DNA from 4 places in the Phyllobacterium ifriqiyense genome. Region 3 is predicted to be linked to each of the others. Evidence: predicted binding sites of a transcription regulator. Region 3 holds the regulator's gene; each other region holds the start of a gene.
What was found. The regulator PhoB, encoded in region 3, activates phosphate uptake and scavenging genes when phosphate is short. The targets are predictions, from matches to a motif close to TGTCATNNANCTGTCAT.

Region 1 (7,599 bases), 680 kb from region 3:
TGAAAGAATTAGGACTGACACAAGCCAGAGCGCGGACATTGTTGCTGCTCGACAGGCTTGCAGTGCTCAATCAAAAGGAGCTTGCAGAAGAGCTGGATATAGAAACACCCACCATGGTGCGCTTGCTTGACGGTCTTGAGAGTCAGGGATTCATTCAACGCAAAGAGGCAGAAGGGGACCGGCGCGCCAAGGAAATTCACATCACGGTGACCGGCAGGACATTAGCAAAAAAGGTCAATGATCTTGCCCAAAAGCTGCGCGCTGATGTCCTGGCGGGTATCGAGAGCGAAGACCTGCAGAACACAGTAGATGTCCTTCGGTCAATTAACCGCAATATCAACGAACTCGACGAGAGGGACTGAGCCACATGCTCCCCGAAGCTGAGTTTGTCGGTTATGATCCGATCAAGACTGCACCGCCTCCCCCTGCGGCGCCCGTTCCTATGCATCCGCTCCGCTCGGCTGCCTATATTGGCGCGTCAACTCTGCTATCGATGACGCAGGGCCTTGGAATGAATCTGATCGCTACAAATATCCCGCAGATTCAGGGCTATCTCGGTGCAACAAACACCGAAACCACCTGGCTGATCGCTGCCTATATGGCACCCAATGTCAGCCTGTCGATTGCACTTATCAAGATCAGAAATCAGTATGGCTTGCGAAATTTTGCCCAGTTAAGCTTGGCAATTTTCGTGCTTGTATCGCTGCTGCATCTGGTGGTCACAGATTTGCAATCGGCCATCATCATTCGTTTTGTCAGCGGCATTGCCGCAGCTCCATTGTCGAGTCTTGCCTTCCTTTACATGCTTGAGGCGTTCACACCGGCGCGCAAGATGACAATAGCCATATGTCTGGTGCTAACGAATATATCGCTGGCCTCGCCTCTGGCTCGCCTGCTTTCGCCCACGCTGTTGGATATCGGCCAGTGGGGCGGATTATATACGTTCGAAATTTCTCTCGCCCTTATCGCATTTGGCGTTATCTATCTTCTCCCTCTGACACCCATACCAAGGGCAAAGGTCATCGAGAAATTGGATATTATCAGCTATCTTTTGATAGCCATCGGTTTCGGTTGTATCGCCGTGACGCTCGTTACCGGTAGGCTCTATTGGTGGTTTGAAGCCCCTTGGCTTGGTGTGCTTCTGGCTATTGCAGTTGTCACCATTACGGCTGCGGTCATTATTGAGCTCAACCGGGAAAAACCCCTCCTCGATATCCGCTGGATTGCCAGCAAGGAGATCGTTCATTTCGCCGGAACAATTCTGCTTTTCAGGCTTGTCGTCTCCGAACAATCAACCGTCGCCAATAATTTCTTTCAAAATCTGGGCCTGTTAAACGATCAAATCAGCATGATCTATATGGTCTCCATGGCGGCAATGATTGTAGCGGGCCTCTCATGTGCCGCAGTGATGACACCCGAAAGAGTGCCTGCGATCCATGCCGTTGCCTTGATGTTTCTTATTGCCGGCTCCTATATGGACAGCCAATCAACGAACCTCACGCGCCCAGCGCAAATGTATGCGAGTCAAGCTTGCATAGCCGCTGCCACAGCTCTCTTCTTGCCGCCAGCCATGTCCGTCGGGCTAAGTTCAGCGTTGAAACGCGGGCCAAACTACATTCTCAGTTTCATTATCGTGTTTCTAGCCACACAAAGTCTTGGGGGGCTTTTCGGGCAAGCGGTTTTCGGTACGTTCATAACGATACGCGAGAAATTCCATTCCAATATCCTGGCAGAAAGCATTGTCCTATCTAATCCGCTTGTGGTTCAGCGTGTTGGGCAACTGACAGCGGGTTATAGCCGATCGATTACCGACGGCACCCTGTTAAACGCAGAAGGAATAGCGCTGCTTTCCCAACAAACGACGCGTGAAGCCAATATCCTCGCCTATAATGATGCGTTTCTGCTCATTGCCGGTATTTCGCTTTTCGCGCTCATTATTCTTTTAACGCACGTCTCCCTGCGCGCACTTTTCCGCAACCGGGAAACCGTTCTCGCCATTCAAACGAGTTGATCAGATGATGTCTAAATATATGCGCCATTCGGCAACGATAATTGCCATCCTTATTGGAATTTCCGGGCTCGTGCTTGTGCTTTATGCCTGGCGCCTGCCACCATTTCAGAGCGATATCGAGATAACAGAAAATGCCTATGTGAAGGGCTATGTCACTCTGATTAGTCCGCAGTTGAGCGGCTATATCGTTGATGTTCCGGTTCAGGATTATAACAAGGTCAAACAGGGTCAACTTCTGGCCAAAATTGACGACCGGATTTTTGCGCAAAAACTGGATCAGGCAAAAGCGACTCTCGCCAGTCAGCAAGCCGCTCTTGACAACTCAACACAGCAGCAACGTGCCGCCGAGGCACGCATTGGATCCAGCCAGGCACAACTCGACAGCGCCGAGGCTGTATTGCGGCGAGCACAGGCCAATTGGGCCCGCATCGAGCCATTGGCCCGTCAGGGTGTTTTGACAAAGAGTGACGCAGAGCAAAGTGAAACAGCATTGGAGCAAGCCCAGGCATCTGTAACTCAGGCCAAAGCAGCACTGGAAGTGTCCAATCAGGATCTTGAAACCATTAAGGTCAGTCGCGGTTCGTTGGAAGCAGCAGTCGCAGGCGCAAAGGCAGCCGTTGAACTGGCTGATATCGATTTGTCGAACACTAAAATTGTAGCTCCACGGGATGGCACGCTTGGCGAAGTTGGTGTCAAGCTCGGCCAATATGTCAGTGCCGGAACGCAGCTCATGGCAATTGTCCCCAGCGACGTCTGGATTATCGCAAACTTCAAGGAAACGCAGCTTAGCAATATTGCACTGGGGCAGCCGATCACGTTCACAGTCGACGCTCTCAATCGCAAAAGACTGTCCGGCAAGGTTGAACGATTTGCACCGGCAGCCGGCTCTGAATTCAGCGTAATCAAACCTGACAACGCCACCGGAAATTTTACAAAGGTCGCGCAACGTATCTCTGTACGCATATCAGTCGATCCAGGACAGGACCTGGCACAATATCTCGCCCCCGGAATGTCGGTGGTGGTACGAACTGAACCGCCCCAACGCTGACAGCGTCAGCACAAGGCGGAAGAATCAGATTCGAAAACCAATACTTATCAATAAAATTTGAATCAAATTGTCATCAGCGTCATCCATTACGTCACAGCGGCGTCACCAACTTGTTACATGCGGGTGCTAGGCGAGCAGGAATTTCCAATAAAGGGGATTCGTTTGGATGCCAGTTGCTCGACAGTCTGCAAATACGCCGCCTCCTCGCTCGCATATCAGCAATGAAAAACTGAACAGGGCTGTTCGGCAAAACCGGCTTCTATCACGCGCCGGATTGTCTGAAAGACTATTTGCTCACGTTTTCAAGGGACTGGTCTATCCGCAAATATGGGAAGATCCGGAAGTTGATATGGAGGCCCTGCAGATTGGTGCCGGTCATCGAATTGTTACGATTGCATCCGGCGGCTGTAATGCCATGTCCTATTTGACGGCTGATCCTGCCAGCGTTGAAGCCGTTGATCTCAATACGGCTCACGTTGCCTTCAACCGCCTCAAGCTTGCTGCTGTCGTCAATCTTCCCAATTACGATGCGTTTTATCGGTTCTATGGAACTGCCGACAGCAAATCCAATCTAACGGCCTATGAACGCTTCATCCGGCCGCACCTTGATGCAACCAGCCGCTCCTATTGGGAGAAGCGGATGGTGTCCGGCCGGCGGCGTATCTCCATTTTTTCGCGCGACCTTTACCGCCATGGCCTGCTTGGCCTGTTTATCGGCATGGGGCATCGCGTTGCCAGACTCTACGGTATTGACCCGCGCGATATTCTGAAGGCATCGACACTTGCCGAACAACGGGTTTATTTCGACACCGCCCTCGCCCCGCTCTTTGACAAACGCATGATCCGCTGGGCGACCGCACGGAAGTCTTCGCTTTTTGGCCTCGGAATTCCACCACAGCAGTATGATGCCCTTGCAACTGCAGGAAACGGCGATATGGCTGAGGTATTGCGTGGGCGCCTTGAAAAACTCGCCTGCGGTTTTCCGCTTTCAGAAAACTATTTTGCTTGGCAAGCCTTTGGCCGCGGCTATAGCGACAATGCGGAGACCGGTCCGCTACCGCCTTATTTATCCCGCAACAATTTTGCGGCAGTGCGTGAACGTGCCGGCCGAATGAGCGTCGTCAATGCGTCCTACACGGAGTTTCTGAGCGCAAAGCCTGAAAACTCAGTGGATCGCTTCATATTGCTGGATGCTCAAGACTGGATGAACGATACGCAGCTCAATGAGCTTTGGACTGAAATTACCCGCACAGCTGCTCCCGGCGCGCGGGTAATCTTCCGCACAGCCGCCGAGCCCTCTCTTTTGCCGGGCCGTGTCGATGACGCAACGCTAGCGCAGTGGGAATACAAGGAAGATCAGTCGAAAACGCTTCATGCGCGCGACCGATCTTCTATTTATGGCGGATTTCATTTGTACACATTCCGAGGCTGAATCATGTTTACGAAGATCGAACATGGTCCTCTCATGGATCGCGTCTATCGGCATCAACGCCATTTTTACGATGTGACACGTAAATATTATCTGCTGGGCCGCGACCCCATGATTGCCGGTCTCAATCCGCCAGAACGCGGCTCGATCCTCGAGATTGGATGCGGAACAGGCCGGAATTTGATTCTTGCTGGCGAGGCTTATCCAAAGACTTCCCTCTACGGCATTGATATTTCGAACGAAATGCTCGCAACCGCGCATAAGAAAATAGAGATAGCCGGTCTTGGTAAGCGGGCCAAGCTCGCCTATGCAGACGCAGCCGACTTTAATCCCCAAGCTCTTTTCGCGCGTCGGCATTTTGACCGAATTTTTATCTCCTACGCCGTTTCAATGATCCCGCAATGGCAGTTGGTAATGCATGAAGCGGTCAGCCACCTTGCTCCGCACGGCTCTCTTCATATTGTTGACTTCGGTGATCTGGCCGATCTGCCGTCCGTTTCCCGCAAAGCACTCTATAAGTGGCTGGACTGGTATCATGTCACGCCGCGCAATGATCTGTTCGATATTGCCGAATCCATTGCATTGAAAAACAATGCCACGGTGCAGAAACAACGGCTTTATCGCGGATTTGCCTGGATAACGACTATACGCCGGAACGGTATGTAATTTCGATCCCACGTGGGTCAGCGCGACCGCTCATGATCTGTTAAGCATAATAGTGCATCTGTAAGATCGCACCAATGCCGAACAATGATCTAGCCGCGGAAATTTTATATGAAACGTCTTGCAGCCGCTTTGATGACACTCGTTTTAACCGGCTGTACGACCGTCGACTATAATTTTGAGGACGCCAGGAAACCCTCCGCGACACGCCAGATGGATGCGCCCTCCGGCAATGTCAAGGCACCGCGCTACGGTGATAGCGATCCACATGAATGGACCGGAAAAACACCTTGGCATTATCCGATACACGGCACGGACGTTTCCAAATATCAATCCACCATAGACTGGCAGACTGCACGCTCGAGCCGCATCTCTTTTGCCTTTATCAAGGCCACGGAAGGTGGTGACCGGGTCGATGACCGCTTTGCAGAAAATTGGGCAGCAGCAAGAGCTGCAGGTGTTCCGCGTGGTGCTTACCATTTTTACTATTTCTGCCGCTCTGCCGCCGATCAGGCCCGTTGGTTCATCCGCAATGTGCCGAATGACCCGGGTGCCCTGCCGCCAGTACTGGATATGGAATGGAACGCCGCATCACCCACCTGCAAGCTGAGACCGAATGCAGCAATTGTTCGCAGCGAGATGCGCACCTTCATTGACATCGTACAGCGTCACTACGGCAAGCGCCCCATCATTTATACCACTGTCGATTTCTTTGATGACAATGATTTGCGCCAACTCGCCGATTATCCTTTCTGGCTTCGCTCGGTTGCGGGGCATCCTGATGAGAAATATGGACCGCATCCTTGGACCTTCTGGCAATATACCGGAACGGGTTCCATCCCCGGCATACGCGGAGATGCCGATATCAATGTTTTTGCCGGCAGCGAAAGCGCCTGGAAACAGTGGCTGGCGCGCAACAAGGTTCGATAAAGCTTTGAGTCGAACAGTTCTCTCTATTCTGTGACTTCACCTGACGACGGTTATCGTGCATTAGCAGGGAAAGTGTGCGTGCCTTGGCGCGCCCGTCATCAACGAGATTTCCCAATGAATAAAATATCGATCGCCATCGCCGCAAGTCTGCTTACCATTTCCAGTGCTCAAGCTCTGGATCAGGTTGCACCAGCTCAACCTGTTGTCGCCAAACCCGCCTGTGGAGGCGAACTTGAACCCTGGTTCAATGGCTTGATCGCCGAAGCAAAGGCAGCGGGTGTCAGCGATAAAGGCATCAGCGAGCTTTTCAAGGCTTCGATGGACGACAAGGTTTTGGAACGCGACCGTGCGCAGGGCGTTTTCAGCCAGACATTTTTGACGTTTTCATCTCGCATGGTTGCTGATTACCGCCTGAAACAGGGCGCAGCCAATCTGAAGAAATATGCCGATACTTTTGCCAAAGCCGAGGCCGAATATGGTGTCCCCGGTCCTGTGATTTCGGCCTTTTGGGGCCTCGAGACGGATTTTGGTGCCGTCCAGGGCGATTTCGATACGCTGAATGCCCTTCTGACGCTATCCTTCGACTGCCGTAGGCCTGAACTTTTCCGCCCGCAATTGATTGCACTGCTCAAGCTATTTGACAGCGGCGTTGTTGATGCAAAGACGACCGGTGCGTGGGCTGGCGAAATTGGCCAAATGCAGATGTTGCCAACCGATTATCTTGAGCGTGGCGTTGATGGCGACGGTGATGGCAAGGTTGACCTGAAAGGCTCCGCACCCGATGCGATCATGACCGCCGCCCGTGTTATGCGCGATCTTGGCTGGCGCAAAGGCGAGCCATGGCTCGAAGAGGTCAAACTCACCAAAGAACTCCCATGGGAGAACGCCATCCGCACCAATCGTCTGCCACACTCCAAATGGGCTGAATGGGGTGTAACCGGCCTAAAGGGGCCGCTTGGCCCGGATGATGGCGACGCATCGCTATTATTGCCGATGGGCCGAAAGGGTCCAGCTTTCCTTTCCTATTCAAACTTCGATATCTTTGTAGAATGGAATAAGTCCATCATCTACGCGACCACGGCCGCTTACTTTGCCACACGCTTGGCTGGAGCCGGTCCGCTGGAACAAACCACACCTGAACAGGGTCTCAACCCTGAACAGATGAAAGAACTGCAGAACAAGCTGGCAGCGCGCGGCCACGATATGGGCCCGAAAATTGATGGCGTGTTCGGCATTCTTACCCGCGACGCCGTTCGCGAGGAACAAATGCGACTAGGCCTGCCAGCCGATTCCTGGCCAACACCGGAACTACTGAACAAGCTATAGGTCTTGTGACGCGTATTCCATCGTCTCCAGCGAAGCAAAACCTTCCGGCCGTCCGCCCGCCTCAAACGGTGTTTCCACCTCGACAAATGTATCGGGGTAGAAACCGTTAAACCGGGTACGCAACGACAGAGAATAGGCACCGATATTGCCAATCTCGATCCAGTCGCCGGTATCCACGGTTTCCGGCAGCCA
Region 2 (7,599 bases), 650 kb from region 3:
ATGTTGGAACCGCCAGACCTTGAGCACCAATACGCGTGCCATCCTTGAGGATGAGTCCCGAACCATCGGCCGTGACAGGGACGAGGTTCATGGGCGGCGCGCCAATAAAACTTGCGACGAAGGTGCTGGCCGGTTTCTCGTATATATCCAGCGGAGCTCCGATTTGCTCGACCGCACCGCCGTTCATGACTACGAGTATGTCTGCAAGCGTCATTGCTTCCAGCTGATCGTGGGTAACGTAAACGCTGGTCACGCCCAGTTGGCGTTGCAGGTTTTTAATTTCCACTCGCATCTGGCCACGCAGTTTTGCATCCAGATTGGAAAGCGGTTCGTCAAAGAGGAACACTTTCGGACTGCGTACAATGGCGCGCCCCATTGCGACACGCTGACGTTGGCCACCGGAAAGCTCCTTGGGGCGTCGCTCGAGAAGCTGAGTCAATTCAAGGATTTGTGCGGCGTCCCTAACGCGTTTGTCGATTTCGTCTTTAGGCATGCCGCGGTTACGCAGCCCGTATGCCATGTTATCGTAGACCTTCATATGCGGATAAAGCGCATAATTCTGGAAAACCATGGCGATGTCCCTTTCAGCGGGACCGAGATTATTAACGACTGTGCTATCGATTTTTACAGTGCCGTCCGTAATGGATTCCAAGCCGGCAATCATTCGAAGCAGAGTAGATTTTCCGCAGCCCGATGGACCGACCAGCACGCATAGCGCACCGTCATTGATAGAAATATTTACGCCCTTTACCGCTTCAACGGAGCTTCCATAGACTTTGCGGACATCGGTTAGTTCTACACTTGCCATATTATTTCTCCGTTTCAACCAGTCCGCGCACAAACCAGCGTTGCATCAAAACAACGACCAGAATTGGGGGCAGGATGGCGAGAATGCAGGTGACCATCACCAGATGCCATTGTGTGTTGGCGTCTGTGAAGTCGATCATTTTGCGCAGCCCAATGACGATGGTCGCCATATCGTTGCGATTGGTCATGAGCAATGGCCAGAGATATTGGGTCCAGCCATAGATGAAGAGGATGACGAACAGGGCCGCGATATTGGTCTTCGACAAGGGCAGCAGAATATCCTTGAAGAAGCGCCACGGGCCAGCCCCGTCCACGCGGGCTGCTTCAACCAGCTCGCCTGGAATTGTCATGAAGAATTGTCTGAACAAAAGTGTGGCCGTAGCCGAAGCCATGAGGGGAAGGATAAGGCCTGTATAGGTATCGATCAGTCCAAGGTCGACCATAATTTTGTAGGTGGGCAGAATGCGCACTTCGACGGGCAGCATCAGCGTTATAAAGATGAACCAGAAGAAAAACATGCGTCCCGGAAAGCGGAAAAATACGATCGCGTAGGCGGACAAGATGGAAATGATGATTTTGCCGATGGCAATGCCGAGCGCCATGACAAGCGTGTTGAGCAAAAGACGGTCAACGCCAACGCCGCCGATCTTGCCGATGCCACCGAAAAGAGCGCTGGAATAATTCTCCCAGAAATGACCTCCCGGCAACAACGATAGTGGCGGACGGATAATATCCTGCAATGTCTGGGTTGACGCTACAAAGGTGTAGTAGATTGGAAATGCAACGATCAAAATGCCGACAATCAAAATGATATGGGCGATGATGCGGCCTATGGGGTTGTTTTGAATCATGATTCTGGTTCCCCTCAGCCGTAATGGACTTTGCGCTCGACATAGCGGAATTGTACCGCTGTCATAGCAATGACAATTACCATCAGAATAACGGATTGCGCCGCCGAGTCGCCAAGGATCAGGTTGACGAACCCGTCATTGTAGACCTTGTAGACCAGAGTTTCTGTTGCTTTTCCCGGACCGCCCCCTGTAACGGCATGAATGATGCCGAACGTATCGAAGAAGGCGTAAACCGTATTAACGACCAGCAAGAAAAATGTTGTTGGCGCGAGAAGCGGGAATATAATGGTCCAAAAACGCTTTGTTTCTCCGGCGCCATCAATGGCCGCAGCTTCGATCAGCGATTTAGGAATGGACTGCAGGCCCGCAACGAAAAACAGGAAATTGTAGCTAATCTGTTTCCAAGAAGCGGCAGCAACGACAAGCACCATCGCCTGATCACTATTAAGCAGCGGATCCCAATTATATCCCGTCGAGCGAAGGAGATATGCCAATGTACCCATTGAGGGGTTGAATAGAAACAGCCAAAGCATGCCGGCAATCGCAGGAGCTACGGCATAGGGCCATATCAGCAATGTCCGGTACACGCCTTTGCCACGTATGACTTTATCGGCCATCACCGCAAGCAACAGTGCAAAGGCCATGGCAATCAAGGCCGTGGCAATCGAGAATATCACAGTCACCTGAAGGGAGTTCAGATAATTGGGATCGTTCAGAACGCGTTTGAAATTGGCTAGCCCGACAAATTGCGTCGACAATCCAAATGGATCCTCCCGCAATACGGACTGCTGAATGGCTTGCGATGCAGGCCAGTAAAAAAAGACGGCCGTGATTGCCAACTGAGGTGCCAGCAGAAGGTAGGGCAGAAACTTGTTGGGAAAAGTGACACGCGTTGACGATGCCATGATGCCTCGCTTTAAACAAAGCCCGCCCGTATGAGATTATACGGGCGGGTATCTTTGACGGCTTAGTTACTGGCCAATGGCCTGCTTGATTGCTGCGTTGCCACGCTCAACGGCCTTATCAAGTGCCTGTTGAGCGGTCTGCTTGCCAGCGAGCATGTTCTCGTATTCTTCGTTCAGAATATCGCGGACCTGCGGCAGGTTTACGAGACGAACACCCTTTGAGTTTTCGGTCGGTGCCTTGCCCATCATCTGCTTGATCGGAATTTCACGAGCAGGATTCTTTTCGTAGAATCCGGATTTCTTCGTGTCTTCATAGGCAGCCAGCGTAACTGGCAAATAGCCCGAAACCTGATGCAGCCTTGATTGGATTTCAGTCTTAGACAGGAAGTTGAAGAAGGCAGCCACACCTTTGTACTGTTCGTCTGATTTGCCGGCAAACACCCAGAGGCTCGCGCCGCCCGGTATGGTGTTTTGTGGCGCGTTTTTGGATTCCGGTTCATAAGGGAGCTGACCGGTACCATAATTCATGCCGGACTTGATGATGTCGCCAAGGCCGCCCGACGAATCATTGTAAATGCCGCATTCACCAGACGTGAATAGCTGCTTGGCTTCAGATGTGCGTCCGCCATAACGGAACGTGCCATCTTTCGCCAGATCAGCAAGTTCCTGGAAATGCTTGACGAAAAGAGGCGAGTTGATCTTCAGCTCAACATCGACGCCGCCGATGCCATTTTCATTGCTGCCCCAGGAAATATCATTCCATGCAGCATAATTTTCTGTATGAATCCAAGTCATCCAAGCTGTTGTGTAACCACAATTAGCGGCGCCGCTTGTCTTGATTTTCTTCGCAGCTTCCCAAACTTCTGGCCAAGTTTTTGGAGGAGTATTCTCATCCAAACCAGCCTTTTTGAATATATCTTTGTTGTAATAGAGGATTGGCGAAGAGCTGTTATAGGGGAATGACAGCATAGTGCCGTCCGGCTTTGAATAATAAGCCACGATGCCCGGCAGATAGAGGCTCTTGTCAAACTTGGTTTCGCCCATCGAAAGGATGTCGGCAACTGGTTTGATCGCGCCTTCCGCTCCCATCATAACGCCTGTACCGGCATCAAAAACCTGAAGGATATCTGGAGCTTGTTTTGCACGGAAGGCGGCAATGCCAGCATTGAGCGCTTCCGGATAGGTACCTTTGAACACAGGCACAACTTTGTATTCGCTTTGGCTTTCGTTGAACTCTTTTGTCAAAGCCTGCACGACTTCGCCGTTGGCGCCAGGCATTGCATGCCACCAGCTGATTTCGGTAACAGCAAACGATGCAGATGATGAGGCCAACAAAATGCCGAAGGCCACGGTGAGTTTGGTGCCGTGATTAGTCATTATAATCTCCCATAGTGAGGCGTCGTCTTTAGCGCGCTTGGGCTAAGTATCCTCATTATGTGACAGAGAAACAACAGTTATTTGACTTTGGGCAAATGATGCAGGTCAGCCTGTGGAAAAAATGCGCAGCTGTTCACTTTTTTGCTCTAAATCAGCGTGACACCGGCTTTGCGCATTGTGATGGTCATTGCTGCGAGCGAACCACCAAGATCGATTGCCCGGCAAGAGTCAAGTAAGACTTCTGCGGAAAATCCTTGGGCGGCGGCATCAAGGGCGGAGTAAGCCACACAATAATCTGTAGCGAGACCCACAAGCGTCACATGAGTGATTCCACGCTCTCGCAGATAACCAGCAAGGCCAGTTGGCGTCACATGGTCGTTCTCATAAAATGCCGAATAGCTGTCAATGTGCGGGCGAAAGCCTTTTCGAATGACAAGCTCGGCTTTTGTCCATTCCAGATCAGGATGAAAATCGGCGCCATTTGTGCCCTGTATGCAATGATCCGGCCAAAGAGTCTGCTCGCCGTAGGGCATGGCAATGGTTTCAAAGGGCGCTTTTCCTGGATGGCTTGATGCGAAGCTCGAATGAGCTGGTGTGTGCCAGTCCTGCGTCAGGATAACTCTGTCGAAGCGGAGTATCAGCTTGTTGATGATCGGAACAATTTCGTTGCCACCAGACACGGCTAGGGCACCGCCTTCGCAAAAATCGTTCTGAACATCGATGACGATCAATGCGTCCTTGGCCATGATGCACTCCTGTAGAATGGCGTGGAGTCTATGGTCAATTAGAGCCGGACGTCAACGCGCATAGTGAAGGTCACCGCCAATCCAGACGTGATCAACGTCAAGATTCTCAGTTAAATGGACAATATTTGCCTCATAGCCCGGCAATAAGCGGCCATGAGTGTGATCAATGTGAATACTCTGGGCAGGATAAAGCGAGGCCATGCGCAATGATTCATCAAGCGTAAGCCCCAATTGCTGGTGCACGAAGCGAACGGCCGAGATCATATCAAGATCGGCACCAGCAAGTGTGCCGTCTTCAAGCGTCAGGCGGCCACCGGCGCGCGTTATGGTTCTGCCGTTAAGGGTGAATGACGTGATATCCGTGCCTATTGTAGACATCGCATCAGTCACCAGAAATATCTTCGCCGGGCCTTGTTTGGCTCGCAGCGCAATCGACATGGACGCTTTGTCGACATGAAAACCATCGGCAATCAGTCCGGCTGACAATTCTCCCGATTGCAAAGTCGCACCGACAACGCCCGGGCTGCGGTGACCAAGCTGGCTCATTGCATTGAAAAGGTGCGTGACCATGGATGCGCCAGCCGCTTGCGCAGCCAAGGCTGTTTCATATGATGCCCCGCTGTGACCAAGGCTAACAATGACGCCTGCGTCGACCATTGCCTTGATTTTTTCCGGCGATACCGTTTCGGGGGCGACGGTGGTGAGAAGTACCGGAATCTCCTGAACAGCTTCGATAATTGCAATCAAATCTGCATCGTCCATAGGCCGGATCAGCTTGGGATCGTGCGTGCCTTTGTGGCTAACAGACAGATGAGGGCCTTCGAGGTGGAGACCAATAAACCCAGCGACTTTTTCCTGTGCCGCTGCTTTACTCGCCGCAATAGCCGCTGCCGTCGTTTCCGGCGTATCTGTAATCAGCGTTGGCAGCAGAGCAGTTGTGCCAAAAGCAAAATGTGCATCGCAGATGGTCCGGATAGCGTCGATACTCGGCCCGTCATTGAGCAATACCCCGCCACCGCCATTCACCTGAACGTCGATGAACCCGGGTACAAGTTTTCCCCCGTTCATCTCAACCCGGCGAATATCCGCAGTTAGAACGCTTGTAGCTTCGATGCTTTTAACTGTGCCGTGTTCCACAACCAGTGCGGCGTTTTCGTGCCAGTTTTCTCCATCGAAAATGACGGCACCGGTAATGGCGTAGACGGTACTCATATGGTCTCCGTCACTTTTCGCAAGTGAGGCGGTTCATCGGGATTAAAGCCACGGCTACGGGCAAACCCTTCTACAAATGCGTAGAATGAAACGAGCAGCGCCAGCGGATCGGTGAGTGGATGCGATGTAGCGACAAAGGGCAGGGCCGTTGCCTTTGACGGCTTGTTTGATGTCAGGAAGACAGCAGCACCCTGATCGGCAAGACGATCGGCGGCATCGACGAGCGATGCTTCTGCGGCGTCCCTTGCGGCAAGCACCAAAACTGGAAAGCCTTCGCCGACAATTGCCTTTGGCCCATGCATCACTTCTGCGGCGCTGTATGATTCCGCGTGAACACCGCTGGTTTCCTTGAATTTCAAGGCAATCTCATTGGAAATGGCCAGAGAAGGTCCGCGCCCAAGAATAAAAAGCGAGTTTTCGTTTTCCAACGCCGCTGCGAATGGCGACCAGTCGCACATCACGGCCTTCGCCATTGCCGAAGGAAGGTCATCGATGGCAGCAAGCAGCTTTTGATCGTTGGTCCAATGCCCGATCAAAGCAAGGCCTGCAACTGCGGAACTCACGAAGGATTTTGTCGCCGCAACACTACGCTCTGGACCGGCAAGTATATCAATTGGCAGATCGCTTGCATTGGCAAGATCGGAATTAATTACATTTGTAATTGCGATGGTAAGTGCGCCGCTTTTGCGCGCTGCCTTTGTCATGCTGACAATATCGGGGCTCTTGCCGGATTGCGAGATGGACAAAGTGGCCGCGCTACCCAGTTTCAAGGTTATGCCGTAAATGGAAGCGACCGATGGCCCAAGTGATGCAACTGGAATACCTGCCGTTAACTCGCTGGAATATTTCAGGAATGCCGTGACATGGTCTGACGACCCCCGTGCTATGGATGCCAGAAATGGTGGATTTTTTTCGCGCAGCTTTGCACCAGCTGCGGCAAGCGTGGCGCGGGAGCTATCCAGAAAACGAGTTGTCACGTCGGGAATCGACAATATCTCTTCCCGCATCAATGTTGCCTTGTTCAAAGTACTGCTCCTGATATTTCCGAACTGTCGCCGAGTTTCAGCTCAGCAACAAACTCATAGGCGTCTGCGCGATAAATGGACCGGGTGAACTCAATCACTTTTCCCGAATCAAGATAGGAGATTCGCTCAATATTCAAACTGGCCGAACCGACAGGAACCTCAAGCAATTTTGCATCGTTCTCTTTAAGTATTGCCGCCGAGATACGCTGTATCGCGCGAACGGGACGATTGCCGCTGGCGGCCAGCACTGCATAAAGCGACAGAGTAACTAGTTCCGGATTGGGCAAAACATGCACGGACAAAGCGGCTCTCTCGATTGCCATAGGCGTATCATTGGCAACACGCAGGCGGCTGATCCGGGATACTCTTTCGCCAGAAGTCAGACCCAGCGTCACCATTTCCTCAGGCGAGGGTACATAGATGCCACGATCAAGCCATGTCGAGCGAACAACCATGCCTCGCCGCGCCATATCTTCCGTAAATGATGTCAGATGTGTCAGCGATTGCTCTACCCGAGCAGAGCGAGGTGCGACGAATGTGCCGGAGCCGTGACGCTGTATGAGTAAACCATCACTCACCAAACCCTGAACGGCTTTGCGAACAGTTACGCGAGAAATATCGGCAATTGCGGCAAGCTCGCGTTCCGGCGGCAATGCGTCTCCGGGTTTCAGTAAGC
Region 3 (7,599 bases):
CATTCTGGATGCGACCCGTCCTTGGCGGTGCGGTTGTCGGCGGACTGGCCTTGATTTCCCCGCAGGTGCTGTCGGGAGGTCATGGCGCGCTGCATCTCAATCTGGATTACACAGGGCCTATTGCCGGCATTATCGGTATTATCTTGCTGAAAGCGCTTGCGTCCGCCATTTCCATCGGTTCGGGTTTTCGCGGGGGCCTGTTCTTCGGCTCACTTTTCCTAGGTGCACTCCTTGGCAAGCTCTTTGCTTTTTCCGCACCCTATGTCTTTGCCCACGCAACCCTGACGCCGGTGACCTATGCGGTTGTCGGCATGAGCGCTCTGGCAGTCTCGGTGATCGGTGGCCCTTTGACTATGACCTTCCTCGCATTGGAAATCACAGGGGACTTTCCGATAACGGTTCTCGTGCTTGCCGCTGTCATTGCGGCATCCATTACAGTCCGGAATACATTCGGCTACTCCTTTGCCACATGGCGCTTTCACTTGCGGGGTGAAAGCATCCGTAGCGCCCACGATGTGGGTTGGATTCGCAATCTGACAGTGGCCAAGCTGATGCGTACAGATGTGCGCACGGCTTCCGACAAGATGAGGATCAGCGAATTCCGTCAGGAGTTTCCGCTCGGCTCAACGCAGCGTGTCATCATTGTCAGCGATGAGAATAAATATGTCGGCATCATAATCGTTGCGGAAGCGCATTCAGGCATCACGGAGACAACCGATGAAGCGCAACCTATTGGCCCATTGATCAAATATCAGGGTGAGTATCTACAACCGCAAATGAATGCGCGACAGGCCGTACGCCTGTTCGACAATGCCGAAGCCGAAGCTTTGGCCGTCGTTAATGACATTGTGGAACTGAAGGTCGTCGGGCTTTTGAGCGAAAGCCACACGCTGCGGCGATACAGTGAAGAGCTCGACCGGCAACGCCGACACGTGTCCGGCGAAATCTGATCGCTCATCATATTCGCAAATTTTAACCCCATTTTAACCACGGTTTGTTGCAATGCGTAACATTGTGTTACTGTAATTGGAATCAAACCGGGGCAATCTCTTGCAATCAGGCACCAAGTCAGTTGGGAAATCATCTCCCGTCAACGGAAACTCCGCATTGGCATCAATGTGCAGCTTCTGGGGACTGCTTAGGGCGTACTGGACCTCCGAGCGCTGGGTTGAAGCCTGGACGCTGACAATCGCCATTGCGCTTTTGACCGCCGCAGCCAGCAAGGCCAGCGTCTGGATGGCGATGGCGTCGGGCGAGTTGATCAACTCGCTGGTCGATATACACGACCCTTTTGTCGTTAATCCGCTCAATGTGATCCTCGCAAATGCCGGTATTCTCGTTGCAATTGTTGCAGTCAAGGAAATTGGCTTCATCGGTGTCCGTCATCTCCTTTCGACAACCTTGCATCGTAAATGGCGCGGCTGGCTCAATGGCCGCTTCGGTGAGGCGCTGCTTGATGAACAGCACACACATTATCATTTGCAGCAGGGAAGTTCGGCGGAGCAGACTCCCGACAATATCGACCAGCGCATTCAGGAATCCATCAAGGGAATGACCGGCGGCGCCATTGGCCTGGCCATGGGCGTGCTGGGCGTCACAATGTCCATTCTTTTCGTGGGCCAGAAACTCATTGAACTTTCAACGCCAATACCCGGCCTTGATTTTCTTGGAGATTATGGCAGTGCCACGCTGGCCTTTACGGCCATTGCGCTCTACGTGCCGGTCAGCACATGGATTGCTATGCGTATTGGCCGCGCTCTTGAAAAACTCACCCTCGCCATGCAGCAATCCGAAGGCAGTTACAGAAGTGAGCTGACCACATTGTTGCGCCGCAGCTTTCAGGTTGCCGCTGCCAATGGCGAGACTGTTCAAAAGTCGTTAAATGACAAGCTCTACAGAAGCGTCGACAATAATTGGGGGCGTTTCAATGTGTTCGATGCCTGCTATATGTCGTTCACCTCGATCTACAATTTCTTTTCCGCCCGTATTGTCGCCTATATACCCGGTCTTCTGCCCTATATGGGTAATACCATCAGCTTCAAGAACTATATTACCGGTTCCGAGCTTGTTGGTTCGATGATCAATGAATGCTCCTGGTTTATCCATGTCATGCCCGCAATTGCCAATTTGAAGGCAAATGCACGGCGCGTTACCGAATTGGCCCAAGCGGTCGAGCGTGTCAGCCAGCCCTCGGAATATTATCGGTCCACAGGTGTCAGCGAGTTCAAATTTGCCACACAGCATGAAGCCTTTGGCGTCTCGGTGCGGGGACTTGAATTGATGCATCGCGACAGCGAGGCCAAAGCTTTTCTCACACTTGGAAATATGCGGTTGCGCAAGGGCCAATGGGCTTACATCAAGGGTGATTCCGGTAGTGGAAAAACCTGTTTGCTCAAAGCAATGAACGGGCTTTGGGGCTATGGCCGTGGTGAAATCTTTTACCCGAAAGATGCGGCAACAATGTATGCGGCGCAGGAGGTCAAACTTCCCGGCGTGTCGCTGAAACAGCTCGTATGCCTCCCAATGGATGAAAGCCGTTTTGGCGATTCCTCCGTTGCGGCCGCCCTGCACCGCGCCGGCATGGGCGACTTTATTGAAAACCTTGGTGAAGAATGCCGCGATGGCACGTCTTGGGACCAGCTCCTGTCGGGTGGCCAGAAGCAGAAACTGGTGCTTGCGCGCATATTGCTGCACAAGCCTGCGGTTTTGTTTCTTGATGAAGCAACCGGCGCGCTGGACCCGGACTCCAAGATCGCCTTCCATCAGGCCATCAAGGATCATTGTGCCGGAACCACCGTTATCAGCGTGATGCATGAGATCGAAGCGCCACGCTCGGTTTCCGGCGAAAACTTCTATACGCATATTTTGGAGATCAATGGCGGCACAGCTATCCAACGGCCACTTCTGGAGACATTGGTCGAGCCAGATCCGCTACCAACAACAAACTTCCCGCTGATTGCCGCCGAATAGCCCTTTTCGGAACACCGCGCTTTTTGTCCGGTAGAAGCAGTTCTGTTTAAATGAGACTACCGGTCATTTGCGCAAGCCATCTCTAGCGCAAATTGGCTCATATAACGCCGATTCTGTTCCCGGCCGAGACAGAAATTCGATAAAGAAAAACGCGCTTTAATCCTATCCGAAGGAATAGCCTGCACCGCGCACGGTCCGGATCGGATCAAGCGATCTGCCAATATTGATTGCCTTGCGCAAACGGCCAACATGCACGTCAACCGTGCGGTCATCGACGTAAATATCCGCGCCCCATACATTGTCCAGGAGCTGTCCGCGCGAGAACACCCGGCCTGGAGACTGCATCAGGAATTCCAGCAGGCGGAATTCTGTCGGTCCGAGCTTGAGTTCACGCTCTTTGCGGAAAACCCTGTGCTGTTCGCGGTCAAGTTTCAGATCTCCAAAGCTCAACACATGCGACAAGAGACTTGGATTGACCCGGCGTAGCATGGACTTGATGCGTGCCAGCAATTCCGGTGTCGAGAACGGCTTGACCATGTAATCATCCGCACCGGTTGAAAGACCGCGAACACGCTCGCTTTCTTCACCGCGCGCGGTCAACATGATGATCGGCAGGATTTCTGTCTCGCGCCGAGCACGCAGGCGGCGGCAAAGTTCAATACCGGAAAGGCCTGGAAGCATCCAATCGAGGATCAGCAGATCCGGCACCTTTTCGCGCAAGGCGATTTCGGCTTCGTCACCACGGCTGATGGTTTCGACAATATAGCCTTCTGCCTCCAGATTATAACGCAGGAGAACACTGAGGGCATCTTCGTCTTCAACGACTGTGATTCTGGGAGCTATAGGCATGGTCTGCTTCCGGCAATTATGGCGTTACTGGCTCGTCAAGAATAACGGTATGCGACTGATCTTCCTTCGGGCGTTCCGCCGGAAGCTGTGTTCCCGTTACAATGTAATAGACCGTCTCGGCGATATTGGTGGCATGGTCACCGATGCGCTCAATATTCTTGGCGCAGAACAAAAGATGCGTGCAAGCGGATATATTGCGCGGATCTTCCATCATATAGGTCAGGAGTTCGCGGAACAGCGACGTGTAAAGCGCATCAATCTCATCATCGCGTTCACGGACGATATTGACCTGTGCCACCGAGCGTGTCGCATAAGCGTCGAGAACATCCTTAAGTTGTGTCAATGCCAGTTCTGCGATGGTCTGCAGGCCGCGATAGACAGAGAGCGTCTGGCGCGTATCGTTGACAGCTACGACACGCTTGGCAATGTTCTTGCCAAGATCGCCGATACGCTCAAGATCGGATGAAATGCGGATCGTGCCGATTACTTCGCGCAAGTCGATCGCCATTGGCTGGCGCTTGCCGATGATGGTGATCGCCTTTTCGTCAATCTCGCGCTGACCGGCGTCGAGGATAAGGTCATCAGAGATCACGCGCTGGGCAAGCGCATTGTCCGAATTGACCATGGCCGACACAGCCTGTTCGACCATGCGCTCCGCATGTCCGCCCATCTCTGCAATCTTGTGCGTCAGAAACTTCAGTTCATCGTCATAAGAGCGGACGGTGTGTTGTGCTGTGTCAGTCATTGTCTAACCCTCTTCCCGTGAGATCAACCGAAACGTCCGGTAATGTAGTCCTGCGTGCGCTTTTCGGTAGGGCTGGTAAACATCATTTCAGTGTCACCGACTTCAACAATATTTCCAAGATGGAACATTGCCGTGCGTTGCGACACGCGTGCCGCCTGCTGCATTGAGTGTGTGACGATGACGATCGTGTAGTTCTGGCGCAATTCGTCGATCAGTTCTTCAACCTTTGCCGTCGCGATAGGATCAAGCGCCGAGCAAGGCTCGTCCATCAAAATCACTTCCGGGCTGACCGCAATGGCGCGCGCGATGCAAAGACGCTGCTGCTGTCCGCCGGAAAGACCGGTGCCAGATTCATGCAGACGGTCTTTCACTTCCGCAAACAGGCCTGCACGCTGCAGGCTTTTTTCCACGATTTCGTCGAGATGACTCTTGCTTTTGACAAGACCATGAATGCGCGGGCCATAGGCAACATTTTCGAAGATCGACTTCGGAAATGGATTTGGCTTCTGGAATACCATGCCGATACGGGCGCGCAACTGAACCACGTCGATCTTGGGATCATAGATATCGCGCTCATCAAGCGTGATATTGCCCGTGACCCTGCAGATCGAAATCGTATCATTCATGCGGTTCAGGCAACGCAGGAAAGTCGACTTGCCGCAACCCGATGGTCCGATAAGCGCGGTGACTTCCTTTTCCCTGATATCGAGACTGACTTCAAAGAGCGCTTGTTTGGCTCCGTAAAATACGGAGACGTTTTCGCCCTTCATCTTTATCGCAGGCTGGTTCGAGGAGTTATGCAATTTCTTTTCCACATCAACTTCGGATAACATGTTCATGTCCTTGTACCTCATTACCAGCGACGTTCAAAACGTCGGCGCAGCATGATCGCCGCAGCATTCATCACGAATAGGAACACCAGCAACACCAGAATGGCTGCGGCGGTCTTTGCCTGGAAGGCGACTTCAGGAAGGTCGGACCACAGATAAATCTGCACCGGCAGCACCGTCGAAGCGTCGGTTATCCCACCAGGAATATCGACGATGAACGCGACCATGCCGATCATCAGCAGCGGAGCCGTTTCGCCCAGAGCATGCGCCATGCCGATAATCGTGCCGGTCATGATGCCGGGCATGGCCAGAGGCAGCACATGGTGGAAGATGGCCTGCTGATGCGATGCACCGACGCCCAGCGCCGCTTCCTTGATTGAAGGAGGTACGGAGCGAAGTGCAGCGCGCGATGCAATGATGATTGTCGGCATTACCAACAGTGCCAGCACCAGCCCGCCAACCAAAGGGGCGGAACGTGGAAGGTCAAAGAAATTCAGGAACATCGCCAGTCCGAGCAAGCCGAAGACAATTGATGGAACGGCTGCAAGATTGTTGATGTTGATTTCAATGATCTCGGTCACGCGGTTTTTCGGCGCAAACTCTTCAAGATATATGGCAGCGCCGACCCCTAGTGGCAAGCAGAGCAGCAATGTTACGGCGAGCGTCCAGAGCGTTCCGGTCAACGCACCGCGAATACCTGCAAGTTCAGGCTCACGCGAGTCACCCGAGGTGAAGAAGCGGGTCGCAAAAGCACGTTCCACCAAGCCCTCGGACTTCATCTTTGTGAGCCAGATCGCAGCCTGATCCTGCACGCGGCGGTTTGATTCCGGCGTGACAAGCGTCAGCATGGACCAGCTGCCGGGAGCAGCAGCTTCGGCGCTTGCAGGTGTTATCAGCTTGACGCCATCAATGCCCGAGGGGCTGATCTGGCTCGCCTTGATCGTCCCGCCATTAACGTTGACAAGCAGGCTTGGCAGCTTCTCATCCAACTCAATAGCGACATTAGCGTCGGTGATGCGGGCATTCAGCGTCTGCGCCTCTGCTTTGATCGCATCGATCTGGCTTTGCAACGAGCTTGCTGCATTTGCATCAAGGCCAGGGATCAGCTTTTCAAGACGTGCGGATTCTGTCGTCAACTTTTCCAGACGCTCAAACAGAAAACCCTGCATTTCCTGAAAAGCCTTGGCGAAATCATCACCCGATGAACGCAGCGAATAGGTCTCGCCGTTAAGGGTCTGGGAAAGCGTTCCCGTACCTTCCAGCACGATTTCCGATGTCTGATAACCCTTCAGGAACTGATCTGCATCATCTGAAAGCAGAACAGGGACGGTCACTTCCTGACCGATCAGCGAAGGATTACCCGAAATCATGCGGCGGAAATCGTCGGATGCACCTGAACTGAGCAGGCCATTCAACGCGCGACGTTCCGCACGGGTTGAAACATCAGGAAACTGAGCGGCCAATGCGTCACGAATGATCTTGTCGTAATTACCAGCAAGAAGCGTCACAGGGTCGCGGGTGTTCTGTGGATCCAGTGCCGCCTGATCTGCGGTAACCTTCAGATCCACCCGATATTCTGAAAACGCGGGCAAGCCCTTGAACAGAACATCGAGCAGAACAACCGACAGAAACAGTGCCGTCAGAATAATTGCCGCGATCCCGTAGAACTTGAAGCGCCGCTCTGCGCGGTAGCGCTTCTTGACCAATGCATCGCGTGGGTAGTCGGTAACGGGAATGCCGTTGGATATGGTGATGTCAGTCATATTGTTCCCGATATCTCTTGACGATCTGGAGCGCGATGAAGTTGAGGACAAGCGTGAAGAAGAAAAGCACGAAGCCGAGAGCGAAAGCCGAGAGCGTTTTGGCACTGTCGAATTCCTGGTCTCCAACCAGAATGGTCTTGATCTGCACGGTAAAGGTCGTGACCGCTTCGAGCGGATTGAATGTGAGGTTGGCAGCAAGTCCGGCTGCCATGACCACGATCATCGTTTCGCCGACTGCACGGGAAATTGCCAGCATGAATGCCGACACGATGCCCGGCAAAGCCGCAGGAAGGATAACCTTCTTGATGGTTTCGGACTTTGTTGCGCCCATCGCATAGGAACCATCGCGCAGGCTTTGAGGCACCGCATTGATCACATCATCCGAGAGCGACGACACGAAGGGGATAATCATCATGCCCATGACAAGTCCGGCAGCGAGTGC
Region 4 (7,599 bases), 650 kb from region 3:
AGCGCGAGAGCTCCAAGGTCACGCGGACCACCGCGGCCAACTGCAAGCCGCGACAACGCGCGAGGCATGTCAGGAACGCCTCTTAGGGCCGATTGCATCAGATCGGCCAGGGGTTGCCTTGCAAGGAAGAACGAAATGGAGTCAAGGCGTTCGGCGATAGCTGCCGGATCTGTTAAGGGCGATGTCAAGCGCTCGGCCAGAAGACGTGCACCACCGCCCGTTGTTGTTCGGTCAATCGCTCGCAGCAGGCTACCTTCACGTTTGCCGGAAAGCGTGCGTAGGAGCTCAAGATTCCCTCGCGTCGCTGGATCTATGAAAAGCGAAGAACCTTCCGACTCCCGCTCCGGACGCATCAAGGGAGGGCGTTCCGCGAGCTGTGTTTTTTCAACATAGGCGATAGCGCCCGATATGGCGGAGAGTTCAGCGCGTGAAAACTGACCAAACCCATCTAGAGTGCTGACATCAAAATAGCGTTGTATGCGATTTTCTGCTGTGGCGCTGTCAAACAGGCTCGGCGGTTGGGGGCTCACAGCGCGCCCGACAATATCAAAAACTGCACGCAATTCCGGGTCGTGAAAAACTGTGTCCGCCACAATCAGTTCGCGAGGGTCGACGCGGAGTATATCTGCCAGTAAACGCGAAGCGTCCGATTCACTGACGCGGAAAGTTCCGGTTGAGATGTCGATCCAGGCAAGGGCAAATTGGGTCCTATCCGCGCCTTTGACGCGGCCCATAGTCATCAGATAGTTTGCTTCAGAAGGATCAAGGAGTTTCTCTTCAGTGATCGTTCCCGGTGTAACCAATCGAACAACATCGCGCTTTACAACGGATTTTGAACCACGCTTTCTCGCTTCGGCCGGATCTTCCACCTGTTCGCAAACTGCAACCCGAAAGCCTCGTGCTATCAGTTTCTGCAAATAGTCATCAGCGGCATGGACCGGGACGCCGCACATGGGAATATCTTCGCCAAGATGTTTTCCACGCTTTGTCAGGGTAATCCCGAGGGCCCTGGAAGCTTCGACGGCATCGTCGAAAAAAAGCTCGTAAAAATCGCCCATTCGATAAAACAGAAGACTGTCAGGATTAGTCGCCTTAATCTCGATATACTGCTCCATCATCGGCGTTGGACGCGCCGAGATATTCGCTTCATATGGGGATTGTTCAATTACAGAGGATGCCAATTCGGCCAAAACTTGTCTCCTGAGCTAAGCAGGAGCAATCTATTCGGTATCCGCGAATTTACACACCTCTGCAGAGTCAAACTGCGATATTCTCCACAGGTGATAAAACGATGTCTATCCGAAACGTTTCGATTCGGCCGCATAATGGCTGACGTAGCGTTCGGAGATGCGGCTAACGGGCAAAATGATGCAAACATCCGTTGTGCCAAAATCGTGATCGATAACGGCACCATCACCTATCATTGCACCAAGTCGCAAATAACCTTTGATCAAGGGTGGCATCGCAAAGAGTGCCACACGGGCATTGATAGCTTCGTTCGGAACAAGGTCCATGGCTTGATAAAGAGCAGGTAAAGCTTTGACATCCCAGTCGGCCGTTGCCCGGCAATTGTGATGAAGAAAGGAGAGCGGCAAAGCATGGGCGGCCGGAACAGTGCCTTGGAAGGATGCGCATCCAAACATCACGCCAATTGAATGGAACCGGCAATAGGTCCAGATGCCTTGCCAGAGCAATTCGACAGTACGTTTCGAGCGATATTCAGGCAGGACACAGGAACGGCCAAGTTCGAGAAAACGCAAATCCGGCTTGGCGGCGACGAGGCGTTCGATGGAAAATTCGCTTGCAGTATAAAAACCGCCTGTCTCGAACGCTTTTTCGGAACGCAGGAGTCGGTATGTTCCAACGATCTGTTTGTGCTTTGGTCCAGGTATTGCCGTGTCATAAACAAGGAGGTGATCGCAAAAGGGATCAAACCGATCAGCGTCGCGCTGCTCTAATGTTGCAGAACCTTTGGCGCCCAGTTCGTCAAAGAATACTTTGAACCGCAATTGCTGGGAGGAGGCAATTTCGTCCTCGGTTTGCGCAAGGCAAACCTCCATAGTCCCGATTCGGCCAAGCACCGAGACAATCTGTGGAGCCGTAAATGGCGAAGATGTTGAATCAACCTGCGACATGATGCTTTGATCTTTAGAGATTGAAGCGGATTCAAGCAAGGAGATGTCCATATCGATTTGACCCTCGTCGGAGGTTGACCGGTAGTCGTTCTCGCCCTCATTACTACGATTTAATGACGGCAACATGACGTAAAACGAAGGCCAAACCGGCGATGCTTGATCAGCTAGTTTGCCTTATCAGGTGGGTTCTTCCGCTCTTTAGCCCAAACAAAAAACTCTTCAATTACAACCAATGCTGCACCAACAGAAATATAGGCATCGGCGAGATTGAAAACGGCGAATGACCATGATGGCAGATGGAAAAGAATATAGTCGATTACATAGCCATGAACGCTGCGATCAATGAGGTTACCGAGAGCGCCGCCAATAATAAGCGCAAAGCCCGCACGAGAAATCCACCGATCCGGGTTTGTACTCCACCAAAGGTAACTTACGAAGCCTATGACGACGAGTGTAAGCCCTATGAGCGCAATGTCGTGCATTCCGCTCAACATTGAAAAGGCAATGCCTTCATTGTGAACACGAAATAATGCCAGAAAGGGTAAAAGATCGATTTGCTGCTGATAATCCATACCTGTTTCGACGAGATATTTGATTATCTGGTCGGTCAGGACAGCAACCATGATGATTGCAGAAAGGCTAAAAAAACGCGTGCGGCTCATAAATGGCATTTTCTCAAGTGGTCGCGTCAAGCTTCAGGGCGTCACGCCGGATTTCAAACAGCATTACTCCGGTTGCGATGGCAAGGTTAAGGGAGTCAGCTCGGCCGGCTTGGGGTATTCGCGCCAGCCGATCACATGCCGAGGACAGCTGATCGGGTAGGCCCTGCTGCTCGTTGCCCATTAACAAGACGACCGGCTTATTGGCGTAAGGGATAGTCCGATAGTCCACTGAACCCTTGAGATGCGTTCCAACGATCAGACCCGTGAAACTCTTTCTCCAGGATAGAAATTCTGCTTCCGTTGCCCTGATGAGGGGAACTGCAAATACCGACCCCATTGTCGCGCGAACCGTTTCAAGCGAGAACGGGTCCGTGGTGTCGCCGATGAGGATAATACCTTTGGCGCCTGCTGCGTCGGCAGTTCGAATGATTGTACCGAGGTTTCCAGGGTCCCGAACCCGATCCAGAGCCACGAAAACGTCGTTGGCTTGTGGACGGATGTTGGAAAGCATTTGGAGGTTTTGCTGGAACACCCCGACTACCATTTGCGGGTTGTCACGCCGGGTTATTGCCGAGATGATCTTTTCATTGACCTCCAGCACATCGCCGCCCTTGGCCACCGTTCTGGCGGCAACTTGCTCGACAAGCGAGTTTCCCTTACCGGCTTTGGAGTAAACCAAGGTCTTGATTGTCCAACCAAGGTCGAGTGCGTCGATGACGAGCTTTAGTCCTTCGGCAAGAAACACACCCTGCTGATCGCGGAATTTTTTCAATGCCAGCGAACGCAGATCCTTGACGATCGGGTTTGTAAGGCTGGTGACTTCCTTGACTTTGCCCGGGCGGACAATGCCGCTGCCGCGATGGTGGTCGTCCTGCTTGCTCATGATGCACCCCAGCGGCTGAAGAGAGATGTGGAAAGGGCGCGCTTTGAGGAGCGCTCGCGAAGAATAAGTTCGCCGGACTGCACTTCGCCGCCAAGGCCCGTAAACGTATCCCGCATCAATTCGTGAATGGCAAAAAATGATGCGCGGATCGAATAGGCAGTTAAGACGACCGCCAAGGGATTTGGGGTAAGAATTGATCGGCATAAATCAATCATGTCTGGCAAATTGTCGAAAAGTTGCCAGACCTCGCCGTTGGGGCCGCGCCCATAGGCAGGTGGATCAAGGAGGATGATGTCGTAACCATTTCCGCGGCGTTCTTCCCGCGCCACGAATTTCATTGCATCTTCGCATATCCAGCGAATAGGCTTGCTCGATAGTCCAGCCATTTCCTGATTTTCGCGTGCCCAGAGAATGGCTTTCTTCGACGCGTCTACATGCGTGACCTCGGCGCCTGCCCGGGCTGCTACGAGTGAAGCAACCCCCGTATAACCAAAGAGGTTTAGCACTTTGACGGGGCGTTTTGCACCGCGGATCAGATCATGCATATACGCCCAATGCGTCCCCTGTTCAGGAAATACGCCAACATGCCGGAATGAGGTGAAACGACCCAAAAACGAAATGCCATCATAAGCGAGCGGCCAGGTTTCACCCAACGGCACATTAGGAAACTGCCAGCGCCCAACGCCCTCTTCATCTGTATTGCCGGTGAAAATTGCATCGGCCTTGTCCCACTCGCTCTTACTCCACGCCGGAAGCCAGATCGCTTGACCTTCCGGGCGGACAATCCGGTAAGGGCCATACTGTTCCAGTTTCAAACCATTGCCGCTATCAAGAAGCGCATAATTTTCAGACGGAAGCGTTTCCAGAATAAGCCCAGTCTTTTCCTGCGGACGTGCACCGGTACGGCGGGTAACCACGCGCTTTGGAGTTTGTTCTGTTCGCGGCGATGCACGCTCCGTTTCTTCATCGGAGGAACGGTGCGCTTTGGCGAATTGCGGGCGGGGCTTCGTTACGCTTTGCCGCTGCACAGCATTTTTTGAAACGTCACCTTGTCGGCCACTGCCGTTTTTCGTTTTTCTAATTTTACCGCCGGGCGATTTCAAACCGTATTTTCCTTGCAACCTTTTCCAAGGTTACTACGCCATTGCCTTTTCATAGACAAGGATACCCGCAGCAAGGTCTTCAAGAGCTGCGCCAACAGATTTGAACAATGTAATCTCGCCCGTCGATTGACGACCTCTCATTGTTCCTCGTGTGAGGTCGAACAAATCGCCAATTATGTGGCCGGAATCGATTACCCCGGCCTTGATCGGCTGGACGATATCACCGCCCTCTTTTAGCGCTCCGTCTCTCGTATCAACAAAAACACGCGCTCGTTTGATGCACTCATCGTCACTTTCTCGCATCTTCGGCGTAAAAGCACCGATAAGATCGACGTGTGCGCCGGCTTTCAGATGTTTTCCAAGGATCAACGGCTCGGTGGATAGCGTACCGGCGGTGATGATATCGGCCTCCGCGATCGCTGCATCCTTGTCTTCAACAGCTCTGGCGTTAAAACCGTCCCGGATCAACTCTGCCGCTACTTTCTCGGCTCCGGCAAAATTTCTGTTCCAGATCGAGATGTCGTTAATTGGACGTATGGCGCTATGAGCTCGGGCCAAAAAGCCCGAAAGTGCGCCCGCACCGAGAACCACAAGCTTTGATGCATCTTCCCGGGCGAGATAGCGTGCTGCAAGAGCGGACGCCCCTGCTGTCCGCCATAAGGTCAGGCGTTGACCATCTATAAGAGCTTTTGGTTCACCGGTCTTACCGTCGAGCAACAGATATACACCCATCACGGCAGGTTTCGAGACGGCACCATTATCTGGCGAGACAGTTACAATCTTGACGCCCATATAACCCTTGGACGAGTCGCCCAGCGCATCAAAATCGGACCATGCGGGCATTAGAAGCAGTGTGGAGGCCGCTCCATCCGGGCGCTCAACAGTATGATGGTGGCGCACGGGCTGGATCACGCCTTGGCGGAATGCCAGCTCGATTGCGTTAATCATGTCGGGCCAGTTCAACAGTGCATCGACCTCAACGGGGGAGACGAGTTTCATTAAAGGTCCTTGATAGAAATTAATGCAAGGAGGGAAGATTGGGTGTCGAGGCCGTTTCAGTGGCTGCCTTGCGCGCTTCCTTGCGTAACATTTCTGCTTCGAGCTTGCGTTGACGCGCCAGCTTGCGATGCTTGCCCTGATTGGACCAAGTGACAAGACTGCCGAGAACAAGACCGATGATCAAAGCGGCAAACAACCAGACAAACAAAGGAGCCGAGTAGGAAAGCGCAGGGTTGCCCGGATTGAAGGGATCAATCGTAAACAGGGCATTACCGCGATTGGCAACCGATAAAGCGATCAGAATAATCGCGATCGGTACGAGAATCAGTACGGCGACCACGCGATTAATCATATCGAAGCCTCTTTTTGCTTATTTACCAAGTGTGGATTCAGCTGTTTGCATTCAGCCTGTCGCGGAGTTCCTTGCCGGTCTTGAAGAACGGTACCCACTTCTCTTCGACGTCAACGCTTTCACCTGTTCGCGGGTTGCGGCCGCTGCGGGCCGGCCGGTTCTTTACGGAAAATGCACCGAAGCCTCGTAGCTCGACGCGATTGCCCTCAGCCAAAGCATCTGTAATTTCGTCAAAGATGGCGCCGACAATATTCTCCACATCGCGCTGGAATAGGTGCGGATTGCGGTTGGCAATTATTTGCACAAGCTCTGATTTGATCACAGCAAAATTCCCTTCTGGTTTTGAGATCAGGATACACAGTCGAACTGGACTATGCCACTGATCTTATATGTAAATAGCTTATTGCGCTCCCACGGGCTTGCCGTCAACGTGCCAAACCGAAACGAGTCCGTCAAGAAACATCCTGTCGCCAGTAATTTCGTGGAGCACTCCAGTGCTTGTCTCAGGCAGACCCAGCAGTTTGGCAGCCATTTTCATCGCCGATTGCGAGAAAAGAGAACCAAAGGTGGATTTTTCAACCGGTTTCCATTCAACGACCTTAAGTTTCGGGTCTACGCCCTTACCTTCAAGCCATTCAAGCGCCTTTTCTTCACCGCCAAGCGCGTCGATAAGTTTGTTCGATAGAGCCTGACGACCAGTAAATACGGAGCCATCTGCCAGCGCCAACGCCTGTTCGTGGTTAAATTTGCGACGATCCTCAACGAGGCCCACAAACCAATTGTAGGAATCGATTATCATGCGATGGATCATTGCCTTGGCTTCATCGCTTGCAGGATTGAAAAAATTGGGTTCAGCTTTTAGCGGGCTGGATTTAATAGTTTCGACTTTTACACCGACCTTTGTCAAAAGCTCCGATATATCCGGATACTGAAACAAGACGCCAATGGAACCGACAATGGACGACTGCCTTGCAACAATATGATCCGTAGCGACTGCGATCATATATCCGGCTGAGGCAGCCAAAGTCCCAACCTGCGCAACGACGGGTTTTTTCTCTGCAATTTTGCGGACAGATTCGTAAATTGCTTCACCGCCAGCAGTGGTGCCACCGGGTGAATCAATGGACACGATAACACCTTTGACGGCGTCGGACTCCCCAATATCTTTCAAGCGTTTGAGAAGCTCTTCATCTTCAAGAATTGTTCCCTCAACACGCACTTTTGCAATGTGAGGAACGGATTTGCTTGTATAGCCTTCCGAACCGCTGGTGATGAGATAGATCGCAATCAAAGCAAAAGCAGCCACCAGCAAAGCAACAATACGCCAGAAAGTTACCTTTCGCCGTAGCTTGCGCCTATCGATAATTGCATCCGCTGTGTTGGCCATCATTTTTGTCCGTTTCGCCAATGTTTGTGATACTCTTTTGCGATATCGCCCAGTGGAAGTCCAGACAGTGCGCCAATC

Region 1: the regulator PhoB is predicted to act here: its motif matches at 3,160-3,176, upstream of QFZ34_RS07660 (BtaA family protein).
Region 2: the regulator PhoB is predicted to act here: its motif matches at 4,011-4,027, upstream of ugpB (sn-glycerol-3-phosphate ABC transporter substrate-binding protein UgpB).
Region 4: the regulator PhoB is predicted to act here: its motif matches at 2,249-2,265, upstream of olsB (l-ornithine N(alpha)-acyltransferase).

Annotation. Positions count from the first base shown of each region.
Region 1 is NZ_JAUSZT010000003.1:65,485-73,083, forward strand. Features, by position in the region: gene QFZ34_RS07645 (MarR family winged helix-turn-helix transcriptional regulator) at 1-362, shown strand, start outside; gene QFZ34_RS07650 (MFS transporter) at 368-2,011, shown strand; gene QFZ34_RS07655 (HlyD family secretion protein) at 2,019-3,059, shown strand; gene QFZ34_RS07660 (BtaA family protein) at 3,226-4,491, shown strand; gene QFZ34_RS07665 (class I SAM-dependent methyltransferase) at 4,495-5,154, shown strand; gene QFZ34_RS07670 (glycoside hydrolase family 25 protein) at 5,263-6,081, shown strand; gene QFZ34_RS07675 (lytic murein transglycosylase) at 6,196-7,407, shown strand; gene QFZ34_RS07680 (alanine racemase) at 7,402-7,599, opposite strand, start outside.
Region 2 is NZ_JAUSZT010000003.1:96,089-103,687, reverse strand. Features, by position in the region: gene QFZ34_RS07820 (sn-glycerol-3-phosphate import ATP-binding protein UgpC) at 1-808, opposite strand, end outside; gene ugpE (sn-glycerol-3-phosphate ABC transporter permease UgpE) at 810-1,658, opposite strand; gene ugpA (sn-glycerol-3-phosphate ABC transporter permease UgpA) at 1,673-2,563, opposite strand; gene ugpB (sn-glycerol-3-phosphate ABC transporter substrate-binding protein UgpB) at 2,630-3,940, opposite strand; gene pncA (bifunctional nicotinamidase/pyrazinamidase) at 4,087-4,686, opposite strand; gene nagA (N-acetylglucosamine-6-phosphate deacetylase) at 4,738-5,898, opposite strand; gene QFZ34_RS07790 (SIS domain-containing protein) at 5,895-6,905, opposite strand; gene QFZ34_RS07785 (GntR family transcriptional regulator) at 6,920-7,599, opposite strand, start outside.
Region 3 is NZ_JAUSZT010000003.1:743,492-751,090, forward strand. Features, by position in the region: gene QFZ34_RS11165 (chloride channel protein) at 1-950, shown strand, start outside; gene QFZ34_RS11170 (ABC transporter ATP-binding protein/permease) at 1,117-2,970, shown strand; gene phoB (phosphate regulon transcriptional regulator PhoB) at 3,133-3,819, opposite strand; gene phoU (phosphate signaling complex protein PhoU) at 3,836-4,564, opposite strand; gene pstB (phosphate ABC transporter ATP-binding protein PstB) at 4,588-5,403, opposite strand; gene pstA (phosphate ABC transporter permease PstA) at 5,418-7,157, opposite strand; gene pstC (phosphate ABC transporter permease subunit PstC) at 7,150-7,599, opposite strand, start outside.
Region 4 is NZ_JAUSZT010000003.1:1,388,535-1,396,133, forward strand. Features, by position in the region: gene mutS (DNA mismatch repair protein MutS) at 1-1,190, opposite strand, end outside; gene olsB (l-ornithine N(alpha)-acyltransferase) at 1,296-2,186, opposite strand; gene lspA (signal peptidase II) at 2,300-2,797, opposite strand; gene QFZ34_RS14315 (TrmH family RNA methyltransferase) at 2,811-3,680, opposite strand; gene QFZ34_RS14320 (RsmD family RNA methyltransferase) at 3,677-4,783, opposite strand; gene lhpI (bifunctional Delta(1)-pyrroline-2-carboxylate/Delta(1)-piperideine-2-carboxylate reductase) at 4,817-5,782, opposite strand; gene QFZ34_RS14330 (LapA family protein) at 5,802-6,134, opposite strand; gene QFZ34_RS14335 (integration host factor subunit beta) at 6,172-6,456, opposite strand; gene sppA (signal peptide peptidase SppA) at 6,535-7,521, opposite strand.